Regions from separate parts of the Rahnella sp. CJA17(1/100) genome, predicted to be linked through region 3. Evidence: predicted binding sites of a transcription regulator. Region 3 holds the regulator's gene; each other region holds the start of a gene.
The links. The regulator CRP, encoded in region 3, controls carbon source genes, mostly activating them, when cyclic AMP is high. The targets are predictions, from matches to a motif close to ATGTGANNNNNNTCACAT.
Positions count from the first base shown of each region.

Region 1: a site for CRP is predicted at 1,846-1,863, ahead of ompW (outer membrane protein OmpW). Genes of this name have one in related genera too.
Region 2: a site for CRP is predicted at 1,251-1,268, ahead of AACU55_RS14395 (YchE family NAAT transporter). Genes of this name have one in related genera too.
Region 4: a site for CRP is predicted at 1,967-1,984, ahead of AACU55_RS03565 (beta-galactosidase). Genes of this name have one in related genera too.

Region 1 is NZ_CAWOJA010000012.1:910-4,090, forward strand. Features, by position in the region: gene AACU55_RS08850 (septation protein A) at 1-375, opposite strand, end outside; gene AACU55_RS08855 (YciC family protein) at 475-1,230, opposite strand; gene AACU55_RS08860 (YkgJ family cysteine cluster protein) at 1,344-1,721, opposite strand; gene ompW (outer membrane protein OmpW) at 2,013-2,645, shown strand; gene AACU55_RS08870 (BON domain-containing protein) at 2,872-3,181, opposite strand, start outside.
Region 2 is NZ_CAWOJA010000027.1:1,929-5,109, forward strand. Features, by position in the region: gene adhE (bifunctional acetaldehyde-CoA/alcohol dehydrogenase) at 1-982, opposite strand, end outside; gene AACU55_RS14395 (YchE family NAAT transporter) at 1,518-2,162, shown strand; gene AACU55_RS14400 (hypothetical protein) at 2,757-2,960, shown strand.
Region 3 is NZ_CAWOJA010000003.1:137,677-140,857, forward strand. Features, by position in the region: gene AACU55_RS02310 (YccS/YhfK family putative transporter) at 1-1,151, opposite strand, end outside; gene crp (cAMP-activated global transcriptional regulator CRP) at 1,213-1,845, opposite strand; gene AACU55_RS02320 (OsmC family protein) at 2,208-2,615, shown strand; gene AACU55_RS02325 (phosphoribulokinase) at 2,619-3,181, opposite strand, start outside.
Region 4 is NZ_CAWOJA010000005.1:64,254-67,434, reverse strand. Features, by position in the region: gene fbaA (class II fructose-bisphosphate aldolase) at 1-717, shown strand, start outside; gene AACU55_RS03570 (LacI family DNA-binding transcriptional regulator) at 854-1,936, shown strand; gene AACU55_RS03565 (beta-galactosidase) at 2,071-3,181, shown strand, end outside.

The sequences.
Region 1 (3,181 bases), on a different contig from region 3:
GATGGCCCAGCTGACGTTCAGTTTATTCCATACGTGATCCGGCAATGTCAGCTCTTTACCCAACATACGCTGGATTAACGGCTTTTTCAGAACCAGCTGGCTGATCAGTAATGCACCGGAGAACAGCATATAAATAACTGTCACTTTCCATTTAATGAATTCGTCATTATGGAAAACCAGTGTCAGGGTGCCGAAAACAGCGACCATCGCGAAGGTGATTAACGTCATCTTCTCGATTTTGCGATACAGAATCCAGGTAATCACTAACGCTAACGCGGTGGCCGCAATTAACGCGCCTGATGCGACAAAAATATCGTAAAGCTTATAAACCACAAAAAAGACAATCAGGGGAAGAAAATCGAGGAGCTGCTTCATACTTCATTCCATGTTTTATGTATGGGATGACTATACCGGAATCATTTCGCGGACAAAAGAAAAGGGCGCCGGAGCGCCCCTGAAAAAGTTATGTCTATATTATGCATGTAATTTCATGTAAAGACGGAACAGATAAATCAGCATAAAGGCGCTGATCAGGTTGCTCACTGCGCCGAGGATCACTGCACCAATCATCGGATTCAGCGCACTCAGTACGCCAACAAACAGCATCAGCACCACCTGCGCCACAATCCACAGCATCACGGCCGGGGCGACCAGACGCACATTGCTGAAGGCCAGGCGGGTGCTCAGGCGCATTGCTTTGAACACGCCGGCATTCTCTTTACAGGAAATAACCGGTGACATTGACCAGGCAATCGCAATCAGGAATGCCGGAACAAACAGCAGCGCCAGACCGATACGGAACATGATGCTGTAAATAAACAGCAAAATGGCCAGACGTGGCAACACCGGCAATGACGCACTCAAAATTTGCGTGATACTGGCGCGAACGCCCTGAGAAATCAGTTGGATCAACGTCAGAACGCCGCCGACCAGAATAACGTTTCCGGCGAGCGTTGACAGCAGAGCGGCCAGGCTGTAACGGAAAATCGCGCTTTGCTGCTCCGGAGTAATCTGCTGCTCAATATATCCCATCATATCGCCGACGCTCATGCCGGTCATGTTACTCATCAGTTGCCCGATGGCCTCGACCTGCTCAGATGAAGGACTTAAAACCCAGCTTAATATGACGGTGATTAATGCGGCCAGAACCGAGAGCGCCAAAACGCTACTCATCTGATTACGCATAAAATTATAACTGTCACGGTACAACGTACTGGCCGTGATAGACATGGACGCTCCTTGGCAAAAAGCAAAAATCAATAAGGCGGGGATTGTACCCTTTAAATACCCTCCGCCGATAGTTTTGCGCTGATTTCCTGTCAGACCCGTCGATCAATCTCTGCTTAAACGCAACTGAGGTGGCTGAGATCAATCGTCGGTAAATTTACATCCAGAGGGGGCAGGCCATACTTCGCACGGGCACGATCGCAGGCGGCATTGCCGATGCCATTCAACCCTGACTGATCGAATTCGCGGCACGGTGTCGGACGGTTGAGATAAACAGAACAGGAAACCGCATGTCCCACTTCACCCTCCAGGGCAACACAGCGCGGCGTTTTACTGTTCGTGCCTTGCATGCAACTCAGAAAAGGGGTGACTTGCTCTGTCAGTGCCTGCGGAACACAGCCGCCAGCCTCTTCAGATTCAGCCCAATAAAATGAAACGCGGAAATAAGCGCAGCATGCGCCACAGGTCATACAAGGATTGTTAATTTCGCCCATCTTGGAAGTTACCGACTCCTTACGGCACCAAACCAAAACTAACTATGAGTATGCAAATTACGCAGCACCATTTTTTTTAGCAACTGAAATATCACCTGTTAACAAAACAACAAAATCTCCTCATTTTTGATGCAGATCAATTCCTTTGTTTTTATAGATTTAGATCGCTTTGCGGAAGATGCATTTTCTTACTTTTTGTTTTAAAGATGTGATCCCGCATTGATCAAACCATACCAAAGAGTAGGTATCATTCGCGCAGTTGATAACTAATCCACACAAAGGGAAGGGACAATGAAAGCAGCATATTGGGCATTAGTGGCAGCAGCGGCATTTCCGGCAGTCTCGAGCGCACATCAGGCAGGGGATGTGATTTTTCGCGTAGGGACAGCCACGGTTCGTCCGACAGAAGGCTCGGACAACGTGCTGGGTCTGGGTTCATTTAATATCAATAACAACACGCAGATGGGATTAACCCTCGGTTACATGTTCACTGACAATATCGGGATGGAGTTGCTTGCAGCCACGCCGTTCCAGCACAAAGTCGGTCTGCAAAGTACCGGGACTATCGCAGAAGTGAAACAATTACCGCCGTCTCTGATGGCGCAATATTACTTTGGTGACCGTCAGGACAAATTGCGTCCGTACCTCGGAGTAGGTATCAACTACACCACATTTTATGACGCGGATTTCAACCAGACCGGGCGTGATGCCGGGCTGTCTGATTTAAGCGTCAAAGATTCCTGGGGTGTGGCAACGCAGGCTGGTCTGGATTACAACCTGGACGATAACTGGTTAATTAACATGTCTGTCTGGTGGATGGATATTGATACGGAAGTCAAATTCAAAGCTGGTGGTGAGCAGCAAAACATCAACACCCGGATCGACCCATGGGTCTTTATGTTTGGCGCCGGCTATCGTTTCTGATTTCCGGAAAGACGGTCCAAAAAAAGAGGCGCTTCGGCTAATGCCGGTCACTTAAGCATTTTTATGAATACAAATTCATTTTTGTGCTTCAAAGGATAATGAAGGAATCAGGCTTATAGCGCTATTTTTCTTCATCGAAGGCCCAAATTCACGGGCCTCATTTCCTTAAGTGACCGGCATTAGGCGCTTCGGCGCCTCTTAGATTTTCAGTTTGCTACATTCCTGATTATTTCAGTCGCATATCATTCTCAATTGAACGCACACCGGCTACGCCGCGAGTCACTTCAACTGCACGGTTTGCATCTGCTGTTGACGTCACAAAACCACTCAACTGTACGCGGCCTTTAAAGGTCTCGACACTGATCTCAGTGGATTTAATACTCTTATCTGCCAGCAGGGCAGATTTTACTTTTGTGGTGACGACAGTGTCATCGATGTAACCACCGGTTCCTTCTGATTTTTTGGTCGGCGCACAAGCGGCAACAGCCAGGACCACAACCGCTGCCATGCAGAATGCGGACAATGTTTTGAATAGC
Region 2 (3,181 bases), on a different contig from region 3:
CGTCAACAATGGTGACTTCACCGATGAGCACTTTAGTATTCGCAGGCACTTTAATGCCAGCCATTTCAGCAATTTTCACTGCTGGTTGACCTACGATAGCGGCGTTGAGGCCGCCATTTTTCAGAATGATATCTGAAACGGCTTTGAGTTCTTTACCCTGCAGCATGTAGCCGCCGTGAGAAGCGAAACGTTCACGGACTGCATTATAAGCTGAATCAACCACGATGATGGACTGCTCAGAGGCACAGATGACACCGTTATCGAAGGTTTTAGACATCAGGACGGAAGCAACAACACGTTTGATATCTGCGGTTTCATCAACAACGACTGGTGTATTACCTGCACCCACGCCGATTGCTGGTTTACCGGAGCTATAAGCTGCTTTAACCATGCCCGGACCACCTGTTGCCAGAATCAGGTTCAGATCCGGGTGGTGCATCAGTTGGTTGGAAAGCTCTACGCTTGGTTCATCAATCCAGCCAATGATATCTTTTGGCGCACCCGCAGCGATGGCGGCTTGCAGGACGATATCCGCAGCTTTGTTCGTTGCATTTTTAGCACGTGGGTGTGGGGAGAAGATGATGCCGTTACGGGTTTTCAGGCTGATAAGCGCCTTGAAAATTGCAGTAGAAGTTGGGTTGGTAGTCGGAACGATACCGCAAATCAGACCAATTGGCTCGGCGATAGTGATGGTACCGAAGGTGTCATCCTGGCCCAGGATGCCACAGGTTTTTTCATCTTTGTAAGCATTGTAAATGTATTCTGAAGCGAAGTGGTTTTTGATCACTTTGTCTTCAACAATACCCATTCCGGATTCTTCAACAGCCAATTTTGCCAGCAAAATTCGAGAATCGGCAGCAGCCAGGGCGGCGGCAGCGAAAATCTTATCCACTTGTTCTTGACTGAAGTTGGCATATTCGCGCTGTGCCTTCTTGACCCGAGCAACGAGTGCGTTTAGTTCAGCGACATTTGTTACAGCCATAATGCTCTCCTGATAAAGTTAAACTCTTTTAGTAAATAATCCGCCAAAGACTAGTATAGACCTGCTATCAGTCACCGTGAGAAACTAATTAAATCTAAGATTCTCAATGTGTTGTCTTTGTCTCTTTATTTGCTCAAAGAGCTTTCAGTTGTGAAGCACCGGGTAAAGCAGATGACGTTAAATAAATCACCTTCATCACTGGACGTTTTATCTTTCATGTAACGCTGAGTGACTATGTACTGAGATTACCTATTTGTAGGCAGCGTCAATTTGATCTGGATCACTAAATACTGATGCTGACACCTTTCAGCAACTTGATATTGAGAATGGTTATCAAATTCTCCCTTGGATAATACAGTTTTGTATCTAAAGTTATCAATAAAAAATCTGTTTTTTAACAAAAGTTGTATTCACTGCCTTTGTTCAGAAATCTGGTGATAAAAACTATGAAACGACGTGGCGCCTTTACGGGGATTCCAGTACATTAGCGCCCATCAAAACCTTCATCTACTGGCATAGTTATGCGGAGTTCTGCGTGAGCCAATCTTTATTAGATTTTTCAGGGTATATCAAGTTTTTCGTCGGTCTGTTTGCGCTGGTCAACCCTGTGGGGATCTTGCCAGTCTTCATCAGCATGACAAGCTATCAGGCGGCAGCGGGGCGTAATAAAACCAATATGACGGCAAACCTGTCGGTTGCCATTATATTGTCGACTGCACTTTTCCTGGGCGATGCCATTTTGCATCTGTTTGGTATATCGATTGATTCATTCCGAATTGCGGGTGGGATCCTGGTGGTCACCATTGCGATGTCGATGATCAGCGGGAAACTGGGCGAGGACAAACAGAACAAGCAGGAAAAATCAGAAACAGCGATACGTGAAAATGTCGGGGTGGTTCCGCTTGCGCTACCTCTGATGGCCGGACCGGGCGCAATCAGTTCAACGATTGTATGGAGTTCACGCTATCACAGCTGGCCGAATCTGCTGGGACTGACACTTGCGATTATCTTCTTTGCATTTTGTTGCTGGTTACTGTTCAGAGCGGCACCATTGCTGGTGCGATTACTGGGGCAAACCGGGATTAACGTGATTACGCGTATCATGGGGCTTTTGCTGATGTCTCTGGGTATCGAATTTATTGTGACAGGGATTAAAGCTATTTTCCCTGGCCTGCTCTAACCTGCTGGTCACTGAATTATCACGGAAACACGGGTGGGTTTTCGTGATAATTATTACCTTTCCTTATAATGCGATGCATTAATATAGTGCAGCTAATGACTTAATTAAGCGCGTTTGCACCTAAATGTGGCGTAAAGCCACGTCTCATTCTTCTTTTCGAACCAAGTCTTCATTTCTTCTAATAAACTTAGCGAATTTTTAGCTAAATACGCATCTTTACTGCCCGTTTTGACGCTAATTTATCCACATCATTCTGTAAGGCTTGTGCATGCTGTATCGAGATGTTATTAGTGTTAACACCGCAGTTAACAGGTGTTTATCCTTGAAAACATCTTAATGTTAACGGATTGTGTCAGGCGAGTTCTTATGCAATCAGTGACGTTAATTTTGCGCTAAAAATTATCGTAAAAATGCCAATAAACAATGAGTTAACCAAGGTTTCCAAATGTTTCCTTGTGGATGACTCATCGGGCTTGTAACCAGTAAAAGAGAATTGCGTAACAAATTTGCAAAATTTATTGGCGCCTGTATCAGGCTTCTGATAATTTTCAAATCGCCTTCAAAAATGGAATTTTGTTAAGCGGGATGCTCTGAGTGAGAACGAATCTTGCTAGAGACAGAAAGATTGAAGCCATTTTATTTGTTTTTGGAGAGTATCGTGTCGCAATGCGTACCACAAAATTATCCTCAGCCGCTTTCTGCGAAAAGAAAGCCGGGCATTGTGCTGGCGACATTACACAGTCTTTTGTTGAGTCTGCCGGTTCTGCAAAACAAACCTTCATCTCTTCTTCTCATTAATTGAATTCAGGCGCTTAACTGCGAAGGGCTTTCTATCGCCGTGAGGCGAATAAGAAAATAATATTGTTAAGGTCAGGAATAACAGTATGTGATTACCTGGTGTGACGCAGAACCTTGTTTTGTTGTGCACGGGGTAAATCAAATGGGGTGGGATCATCCTTAACGATCCCGGAAACAACATGGCGAACAACAGCCTGACGTTTCCAACGTTATTGAGTAAT
Region 3 (3,181 bases):
CCCAGACTGCTGCCAATCGCCAGAATAATGCCCAAACGTGCGGCATTACGCAGTGCCACGGATTTGAAGGAAAGATAGCTTTTCAGCGCGGGCCAGAAGGGCAAACGCGGCTGGGTGTTCATCAGGTCACGTTTGTACAACGGCCGCTGTGTGCGTAACAGACGGGCAATGCGGCTGAAATGGTAATAACAAAACTGACCTACCGGATTGTCCGGGTTACGCGCGGCGATTTTCTCCAGCGCGGTCAGCTCATTGGCCATCGTAAAGCGCCCGGATAAACGATGATAAAGAATATCGTCGGCAATCACCCGAAGACGGGTGGAAATCACCTGCGCATTTCGGCGGATAACCGCTTCGGCATGGCTTTCCTCCACCAGTTTCTGCACTTCTTCCGGCTGATGCAGGCTCACTGTAATGTGCTCCTGCAAATCGAGCGCCACCTGAAAACGCTGAAACAGCCGTTTATGGTGATGATGATGTCCGTGCTGGGGCAACATGTGTAATTGCTGATAAAGCAGGGCAATCAGGTCGATAACCTGCTGCTGGCGGGTTAGCAGTGGGGGTAACGCAGTTTCGGGATCGGTGTGTTGCGTCAGCAGGCTGTACTTGGCTTCGAAATAATCCGCGAGTTGCAGATAGAGCTGGCTGAGCGTTTCGCGCATCGGCTGTTCTTCCGAAATACGAAACCACGCCCAGTTAAACAATCCGTACCAGGCTGTGCCAGCGGCGAACAACACCGGGGCCTGCCACATCGGGCGCACACCCACCATACTCAGCGTGAAGATAGTCGCCACCAGCGCACCGGGCAACAGGCGCGCATGCAGCGGGCTGATTTCACCGGTGACGCCCAGCAGTAACGCCAGCGACAGCATGATCAGCGGCAGCGGTATATGCCAGCTTTCGAGCATCAGTTGCAGCAGAAGGCTGCTCACGGCAAAGAGTGAACCGCCGACGAGCAGGCGTTTGAAAAAGCGTTTATGCGGGGTATCCAGACCGGCGATGTTACAACAGGCCGGGCAGAGGGAAAACAGCAGGCCCATTTGCAAATTGCCAAACAGCCAGCAAATGCCAACAGGTAAGCACAACACCAGCGTCTGGCGCAGCGCGTAGTTCACTTCAGGATGGTAAAACAGTCTTCGCCATAGCGTCATGGGTAAAGCTTAGCCCATAAAAAAGGCGCGACAGTGTTTTGCCGCGCCAATTTTTGAGGGATTAACGTGTGCCGTAAACGACAATCGTTTTACCGTGTGCGGAGATCAGGCTCTGATCTTCCAGCATTTTGAGAATGCGTCCGACTGTTTCACGTGAACAACCGACGATTTGGCCAATTTCCTGGCGGGTGATCTTGATTTGCATCCCGTCCGGATGGGTCATTGCATCAGGCTGTTTAGCCAGATTGAGCAAGGTTTGAGCGATGCGACCGGTAACGTCAAGGAAGGCAAGGTTGCCGACTTTCTCTGACGTCACTTGCAGACGGTTGGCCATCTGCGCGGAGAGACGCATCAGAATATCCGGGTTAACCTGAATCAGCTGGCGGAATTTTTTATATGAAATTTCAGCCACTTCACAGGCAGTTTTAGCACGTACCCAGGCACTGCGTTCCTGACCTTCTTCGAAGAGTCCCAGCTCACCGATGAAGTCACCTTGGTTAAGGTAGGACAGTATCATTTCCTTGCCTTCTTCATCTTTAATCAGGACAGCAACTGACCCTTTCACGATGTAGTAAAGCGTTTCGGCTTTTTCACCCTGGTGAATCAGCGTACTTTTAGAAGGATACTTATGTATATGACAGTGAGACAGGAACCATTCAAGAGTCGGGTCTGTTTGTGGCTTGCCGAGAACCATTTGCTATTATCCTCTGTTGTTATCGCTGCCCAAAATCACAGGGCTCAGAGTTCCCTGTACGGCACTTCAAATCCAAAGCGCCCTTTCAGCATATAACTCTCCAGAAATGCTGCAAGCGGATGTCGGAGTGCAACAGCCTGTTTATTGCTGTCATCACCGTGGGTTCTGTACTTAAACCGCAAAAACCGTCACCGCAATTTACTGGAAAGTATGTTTCGGCTTTGTTTGTAGCACAGGTTTGAGATGCTGTCTTCTGTTGTCTCGCTTCAGCATGATGGCGATCGGGTTACGTTGCCAGATTTTAGGTGAAAGGGTACTCTGAGAGCAGATTTCGACAAGTTTATTCACCGGGAGAATAGTTCATGCATGCACGTGTCAAATGGGTTGAAGGACTGACATTTTTAGGTGAGTCTGCATCGGGTCATCAGATTTCAATGGATGGAAACGCGGGTGATAAAGCCCCAAGCCCGATGGAAATGTTACTGATGTCCGCAGGGGGGTGTAGTGCAATCGACGTGGTGTCAATTTTGCAAAAAGGTCGTAATGACGTGCGTGATTGTGAAGTGAAGCTGACCTCACAACGCCGCGAAGAAGCGCCGCGTCTGTTCACTCACATCAATCTGCATTTTATCGTCACCGGTAAGGATCTGACCGATAAGATTGTTGAACGCGCAGTCAGCCTGTCTGCCGAAAAATACTGTTCTGTGTCTCTGATGCTGGGGAAAGCGGCCACAATCACCCACAGCTTTGAAGTGATTGCAGCCGAATAAAGTTTACTCGATCTTCTTGCCTTCCATCAGGCGCTGCACCAGCGGCGCCATGATCAGCTCCATCGCCAGCCCCATTTTGCCGCCCGGCACCACCAGTGTTTTGATGTGCGAGATAAACGACCCTTGCAGCATGGCCAGCAGATACGGGAAATCGATGTCATCCAGTCCCTGAAAATGAATCACCACAAAGCTTTCATCCAGTGACGGAATGGCTTTGGCGGCAAACGGGTTCGAGGTGTCGATGGTGGGTACCCGCTGGAAATTGATGTGCGTGCGGGAAAACTGCGGGGTAATGTAATTGATATAGTCATCCATCGAACGCACGACGGAATCCATCACCGCTTCACGGGAATGCCCGCGCTCGCCGGTATCGCGCACCAGTTTCTGGATCCATTCGAGGTTGACGATAGGCACTACGCCGACCAGCAGGTCGACCTGCGCGGCAACGTCAATTTTGTCCGCCACCACACCACCGTGTAACCCTTCGTAAAACAAAATATCCGTCGGTTCCGGCAACGCCTGCCACGGCGTAAAGGTACCCGGCACCTGATTGTAGGGAACGGCTT
Region 4 (3,181 bases), on a different contig from region 3:
GGACTGCTGGACGCGGGTGAAGCTCACTACGCGAAAACCGGTAAACCACTGTTCTCTTCTCACATGATCGACCTGTCTGAAGAGTCTCTGGAAGAAAACATCGAAATTTGCAGCAAGTATTTAGCTCGCATGGCAAAAATCGACATGACTCTGGAAATCGAACTGGGTTGTACCGGTGGTGAAGAAGATGGCGTAGACAACAGCCATATGGACGCATCTGCACTGTACACTCAACCGCAAGACGTTGATTATGCATACGAAAAACTGAACGCCATCAGCCCGCGTTTCACTATCGCTGCGTCATTCGGTAACGTACACGGTGTTTACAAACCAGGTAACGTTAAACTGACTCCAACGATCCTGCGTGATTCTCAGGAATACGTGTGCAAGAAACATAACCTGCCACACAACAGCCTGAACTTCGTATTCCACGGCGGTTCCGGTTCTACTGCAGCAGAAATCAAAGAATCTGTAGGTTACGGTGTTATCAAAATGAACATCGATACCGATACCCAGTGGGCTAACTGGGACGGTATCCTGCAGTTCTACAAGAAAAACGAAGCTTACCTGCAAGGTCAGTTGGGTAACCCGGAAGGCGCGGACAAACCTAACAAGAAATTCTATGACCCGCGCGTATGGCTGCGTTCTGCACAGTCTTCCATGGTGACTCGCCTGGAACTGGCATTCAAAGAACTGAACGCAATCGACGTACTGTAATTCTTACGCTTCCGGTGCTTGACCACCGGAATGTGAGGATAATCGTCAAAGGGGCTTAGGCCCCTTTTTTATTGCCTGCTTTCCGGCCACAATAGCCCGTTATCCGTGTTTCGCCAGAATCCCCGAAGAGAGAGCCATGAAGCCAAAATCTGTCACCCTCGATGATGTCGCGCGCCACGCCGGTGTGTCTTATCAGACCGTTTCGCGCGTCCTGAATCAGGCTGCACACGTCTCGGTCAGAACGCGCAACAAAGTCGAACAGGCAATGGCTGCGCTGAATTACGTCCCGAACCGTGTCGCCCAGCAACTGGCGGGCAAACAAAGTTACACGCTTGGGCTGGCGACCACCGAGCTGGCGCTACATGCCCCGTCGCAAATCGCGTCGGCAATGAAAACCCGCGCAAACCAGCTAGGTTTCAACGTCGTGATATCGATGATTGATAACCTGAGCCTTGCCGCGTGTCGTACTGCGGTGAATGAACTGATGTCGCAGCGTGTCGATGGCGTGCTGATTAACGTGCCGCTGTCGAATGAGGACGCAGACGCGATCGCACAGCTTTGTGGCAATTTACCGGCGCTGTTTCTGGATGTCGATCCGCAGGCCGATGTGTTTAAAATTCTGTTCGATCCTCACTGCGGGGCAGAGCAGGGCGTCGAACATCTGCTGGCGCTCGGACATCAGCAGATCGCCGTACTGACCGGCCCGCTCGAATCCATATCTGCACGCTTACGTTATGAAGGCTGGCTGAATACGCTGGCATTGCACGATATTACGCCGTGCACGGTTCAGCATGGCGACTGGAGCGCGGCTTCGGGTTACCAGCAGGCGTTATTGTTGCTCAATCAGCCCGCACGCCCTACGGCGATTCTGGTCGCCAATGATCAGATGGCGCTGGGCGTACTGCGCGCTGTCCATGAGTTTGGCCTGCGGGTGCCGGAGCAAATCTCGGTGATGGGCTATGACGATACTGAAGACAGCGCATTTTTCTTCCCGCCGCTGACCACCATCAAACAGGATTTCCGCCTGCTCGGTCACGAGAGCATTAACCGGCTGGTAGAGCATCTGCATACGCATGGCGATCACCCGCAGTCCTCATTGTTACTGCCCACTTCTTTGGTTGAACGCCATACAACCGCCAGACCGGGTACAGACACTGTGTCGCAGGAAACTTTATCGCAGGAACTGATCCGCATCGCACGTCAGCTCAGCGCGCTGTAAATCTTTTTTAAGAACTGACTGACGCGGAATTTGTGATCCGCGTCCCTTTCCCGCATCCCCGCACTTTACTTACTCTCTCCGGTTACGCATGTTTATATTATTGTGAGCGCATAACAATTTACCGGGGAGATATTATGAATCCATCAGCGGAAGATAAATTATCATCGCTGGCCACTGTTCTGGCCCGCCGTGACTGGGAAAAACCGGCCTCGACGCAGTGCAACCGATTACCCGCACACCCGCCGTTCAACAGCTGGCGAAATGCAGAGGAAGCGAGAAACAACAAGGCTTCAGAAAAAATTCGTAACCTGAATGGCGAGTGGGCGTTCAGCTATTTTAACCGTCCTGAAGCCGTGCCGGAGCAATGGCTGCAACAGGATCTGCCTGATGCCGATGCTGTGCAGGTGCCGTCAAACTGGCAGTTAGCGGGTTATGACGCGCCGATTTATACCAACGTGCAGTACCCGATCCCCGTCAATCCGCCATTTGTACCGGAAGAAAACCCTGCGGGTTGTTACTCGCTCACAGTTTCTGTGGATAATGACTGGCTGAGCAGCGGGCAGACGCGCATCGTGTTTAACGGCGTCAATTCTGCGTTCTATTTATGGTGCAACGGTCAGTGGATCGGCTATTCCCAGGACAGCCGTTTACCGGCGGAATTCGATCTCAGTCATGTGCTGCACGCGGGTGAAAACCGTCTGGCGGTGATGGTGCTGCGCTGGAGCGACGGCAGTTATCTGGAAGATCAGGATATGTGGCGCATGAGCGGCATCTTCCGTGATGTCACCTTGCTGCATAAACCGGCAGAGCAGATCACCGATTTGCAGGTGCGCACGCATCTGTTCCACGGCTTCACGCAGGCCGAGCTGGAAGTACAAGTCAGCGCCGCGGTACCACAGGACACCGCAGCTGATTATCAGGTGCGCGTCCAGTTATGGCAGGGCGATAAACCGGTCGCAGAACATCAGCAACCGCTCGGCAGTGAAATCATTGATGAACGCGGGACGGCATTTGACCGCACCACGCTGCGTCTGCCGGTCAGCCGGCCCGCATTATGGAGCGCTGAACAGCCCGCTTTATACCGTGCTGTCATTTCCCTGATTTCGCCGCAGGGCCAGCTTATTGAAGCCGAGGCCTGTGACGTCGGTTTCCGTCAGGTGGAAATCAGCAACGGGCTGCTGAAAGTGAACGATCAGCCGGTGCTGATCCGGGGCACCAACCGTCACGAGCATCATCCCGAAAACG